Regions from separate parts of the Parasphingomonas puruogangriensis genome, predicted to be linked through region 2. Evidence: predicted binding sites of a transcription regulator. Region 2 holds the regulator's gene; the other holds the start of a gene.
The links. Region 2 encodes LexA, which represses DNA repair genes until DNA is damaged. Its sites were predicted from a motif close to GTTCCNCNCTTGTTCT; they were not measured.
Positions count from the first base shown of each region.

Region 1: a site for LexA is predicted at 900-915, ahead of U1739_RS12610 (Y-family DNA polymerase). Genes of this name have one in related genera too.

Region 1 covers NZ_JAXOJI010000004.1:324,597-326,785, reverse strand. Annotated here, with positions in the region: gene U1739_RS12620 (hypothetical protein) at 27-362, shown strand; gene U1739_RS12615 (acyl-CoA thioesterase) at 391-792, opposite strand; gene U1739_RS12610 (Y-family DNA polymerase) at 980-2,189, shown strand, end outside.
Region 2 covers NZ_JAXOJI010000001.1:839,243-841,431, forward strand. Annotated here, with positions in the region: gene U1739_RS04185 (molybdopterin molybdotransferase MoeA) at 1-861, shown strand, start outside; gene lexA (transcriptional repressor LexA) at 916-1,590, shown strand; gene U1739_RS04195 (ComEC/Rec2 family competence protein) at 1,764-2,189, opposite strand, start outside.

The DNA of each region.
Region 1 (2,189 bases), on a different contig from region 2:
CTGCACCCGGCGACGAAGGACCCCGCATGAAGCCCCTGCTAATCTGTGGCCTATTGGCCAGCGCCCTGCCGCTCGGCGGCTGTGTCGCCAGCATTGCCAGCAGCGCGGTCGGCATGGCGGTGCGTGGTGCGCAAGGGCAACCGCAGGACAACAGCTATCTCGCGCCCAATGCGAAGGACGCGTGCAGCGCGCGGGCCGCGCCTTACGGCAAGGTGCAGATCATCGACATGCAGCAAGTGTCGATCGACAAGATCAAGGTGTGGGGCACGGCCGACGATGGCACCACGCGGCGCTCGTTCGAATGCAATTTCGGCACCAAGGTTACCGGCTTCAAGCTGCGCACGATCGCCACAAGCCACTGATCGAGCGACCTATTTGGTAGTACCGCCGTCAGTCCTTGCTGAAAAAAAGATCCGCCACGTTCTGCGCGATCCGCGCCGGGCGATGCGTCTTGGCATCCACGCAGCACCAGCTCGATTGCACTTCGGCGAGCACCTCCTCGCCGCGCTTGATGATCGTCTGATAGAAAGCACGGGCGCCCTGCACCTTTTCGAGCAGCACGGTGGCGATCACCTCGTCGTCGAGGAAGGTCGGCTTGCGATAGGTGATCTCGTGCTTAAGCGCGACCCACAGGTTCGCCGCGACGGCCTCGGCGGGCGCGAAGCGCTGCCAGTGGCTGACCACCGCATCCTGCACCCATTTCAGATAGGAGGCATTGTTGACATGACCCATGAAGTCGATGTCGGCGGGGTCGATCCCGATCGGGAAACTGTGGGGAATGGCGGTACTCACGATCTGACCATAGCAGCGAAAGAGTTACCGTGCGATGTTTTTCGCGTTTCTGGACGGCAATGAAGGCGCCTCTCCCGCCGCTGTCCTACAACCGCACCGCGTGCTATGTTCTCTTAATGTTCCACTCCCCCACCCTTCCTGTAACGCGTTTTCGAATGTGTGGTGTTGGAAAGCAAAGGGGGGCGTAGTGTTACTTTCGCAACCTTCAGAACAAGCGGTATGCGCCGACTCGATCGCTTTGCCGCCACGCCCGCTGCGCTGGCTGTTCCTCGATCTCAATTCCTATTTCGCCAGCGTCGAACAGCAATTGAACCCGGCCTTGCGCGGCAAGCCGGTCTTGGTTGCGCCGATCGACAGCGACACCACCGTGGCGATTGCCGCGTCGATCGAGGCCAAACGGTACGGCATTTCCACCGGCACCCCCGTGTGGGAGGCCAAGCGCCTGTGCCGCGATCTGATCGTCACCCCGGCCCGGCATGACCAATATGTCATCTTTCACGATGCGATCGTGGCGGAAATCTGGAAGCATATCCCGGTCACCAAAGTGTGTTCGATCGACGAAGTCGCCTGCCGCCTGCTCGACAATGAGAACAGCCTGGAGGCCGCCACCGCGCTCGCGCACCGCATCAAGGCCGGCATTCGCGCCAATGTCGGCGAATGCCTTACCTCCTCGGTCGGCATTGCCCCCAACCGCCTGCTCGCCAAGCTGGCCAGCGATATGCAGAAGCCGGACGGGCTGATCGTGCTCCACGCCGAGACGCTGCCGCAGCGGCTTTACGACATGCCGTTGCGCGACATTAGCGGGATCGGCGCCAAGATGGAGCGGCGTCTGGCGCAGGACGGCATCAACGACATCCGCCAATATTGCGAACGCCGCCCGCGCGACGCGGGCGCCGCCTGGGGCGGCACCAATGGCGACCGTCTTTGGTATCTGCTGCACGGCGTCGACCTGCCAGAAAAACCTACGCAAAGCCGCAGCATCGGCCACAGCCACGTGCTCTCGCCGGGCAAGCGCGGAGTCGAGCCGGTGCGCCTCACCGCCCGCCGCCTCGCACTCAAGGCGACCAGCCGATTACGGCGAAAAGCGTATCGCAGCCGCCTGCTGGTGCTTCATGCGCGTTTCGAGAACGACAAGTCGACCTGGCGCGCAAGCTGCAAGCTTTCGCCCACCCAGGATAGTTTTGCCGTGCTTGCCGCCTTGGACGCGCTGTTCCCGCAACTCGTCGCCGCCGGCCGCGCACGCCCCGGCGATTTCCAGATTCGCATGATCGGCGTGACCTTGTGCGAAATCGAACCTGTCACGCACGAACAGGCGAGCCTCTTCGGCCTGCTCGACCCCGACGACCCACTTGCCCGGGAAACCCGCACGCTCTCGCTGAGCCGCGCGATGGACCGGA
Region 2 (2,189 bases):
GAAGAAGCGACGCAAGACGGCGCCTCGATCCACCTCAGCGGCGAAGGTCCGCGCCGCCACGGCGGCAATGTCCGCCTCCGCGGGCTCGATTTCAGCGCCGGCGACGTGCTCGTGGCCAAGGGCGAGCGCCTTACCCCCGCGCGGCTCGCCGTGGCCGCGATCGGCGGCCACGCCACCCTCCCCGTCGCGCGCCGCTTGCGCGTCGCCATCGCCGCCACCGGCGACGAGCTGGTCCCCGCAGGCCAGGATCTTACGCCCGGTCAGCTGCCCGAATCGAACGGCCTGATGCTCGCGGCGATGCTTGCTGGCCTGCCGATCGAGCTGATCGATCTCGGCATCATCCCCGACGACCTTGCCACGATGACCGCCGCCTTTGCCGAGGTTGACGCCGACATTCTCGTCACCACCGGCGGCGCCTCGGTCGGGGATCACGATCTCGTCCGTCCCGCGCTCAAGGCCGCTGGCGGCACACTCGATTTCTGGAAGATCGCACTGCGACCAGGCAAGCCGATGATGGCCGGCCAGCTTGGCCACGCAGTGGTGCTCGGCCTGCCCGGCAACCCGGTCTCCGCCTTCGTTACCGCGCAACTCTTCCTGCTGCCGCTGATCGCCACCATGTCCGGCGCGCGCGATCCGTTCCCCGTCACGATCGCCGCCCCGCTCGGCGAGCCGCTCCCGGCCAACGATCACCGCACCGATTATCTGCGTGGCGAACTGCGTGATGACAAAGCCTTTGCCTCGACCATCCAGGACAGTTCGATGCTGCGCACCTTGGCCCGCGCCACCTGCCTGATCGTGCGCCCGCCACATGCGCCGGCCGCCCAAATCGGCGACTCGGCGGAAATCCTCATCCTCGCTTGACTTGGGCGTGGTTGTTCCATATTGGTTCCGCGTCTGTTCTGACGGAGGAACGCAATGCTAACGCGCAAGCAGCACGAGCTTATCTGCTTCATCAGTGATCGCCTGGAGGAAACCGGCGTGTCACCCTCGTTCGAGGAAATGAAGGACGCGCTCGACCTCAAGTCCAAGTCGGGCGTGCACCGCCTGATCAGCGCGCTCGAGGAACGCGGCTTCATCCGCCGCCTGCCCAATCGTGCGCGTGCGCTCGAGATCCTCAAGATGCCCGAGCGCGGCGAGGTGGTGAAGCTCACCAAAAAAGCTCCAGCGCCTCAACTTTCTCAACATTCGCTGCCGCAGCCGGCCAATGACGTGATCGAGATCCCATTGCATGGGCGGATCGCCGCGGGCGTGCCGATCGAGGCGTTCGAAAGCAGCGCGATGCTGTCGGTGCCGGCCGCCTTGCTCGGCAAGGGCGATCATTATGCCCTCGAAGTGTCGGGCGATTCGATGGTCGATGCCGGCATTCTCGACGGCGATTACGCGCTGATCCGCCGTCAGGATGTCGCGCGCGACGGCGAGATCGTCGTCGCGCTGATCGAGGATACCGAAGCGACGCTGAAATATTTCCGCCGCGAAGGCGCCATGGTCCGGCTCGATCCGGCCAACCGCGCCTATGACCCGCAGCGTTACGCGCCGCAGCAGGTCCGCGTGCAGGGCAAGCTTGCCGGATTGCTGCGCCGCTACGACTGATTGGCCCTCACCTAAGCCTGACCTTCCAATTTTGCGCTACCCGTTCACCGCTTCCCTATTTTTTTCGCTCCCTATTTTAGTCGCTTCCCTATTTAGTCGCTTCCCCGGCGAAGGCCGGGGCCCAGTCGGGAGGCGGACGTGATCGCGCATAGCGCCAGTTACCTTCTGCTCTACTACTGGGCCCCGGCCTTCGCCGGGGAAGCGCGTGATCGGTAGCGTGTTGTGATGTCAGCGGTCGATCGGGGCATGGCAGCCACCCGCCAAGGATGCCGATCCCCCGCCACCCGCACCGTCCTTACCAGCCCCTCCGCCAACGCGATCGCCACCCCCCCAGTCTTTGCCAGCGTCGCCCGGTCCAGCCGCAACCAGCGCGGCGCACACCCCCGCGGCAGCCGCCGCTCGCTGACCACGATATCCGCCTCTCGGCACGCCGCGATCAACTCCCGCACCGGCACCAGATACGCACTGCGCGTCGCCAGGATCCGCCACGTGCGCCCGCCGGCGACCCGCTCGGTCAAACACAGATCGCGCGTGCACCGCGCCTCCGGCTGATCCGCCAGCAGCAGCGGCGTGCCATCCACCCCGCCATTCTCCGCCAG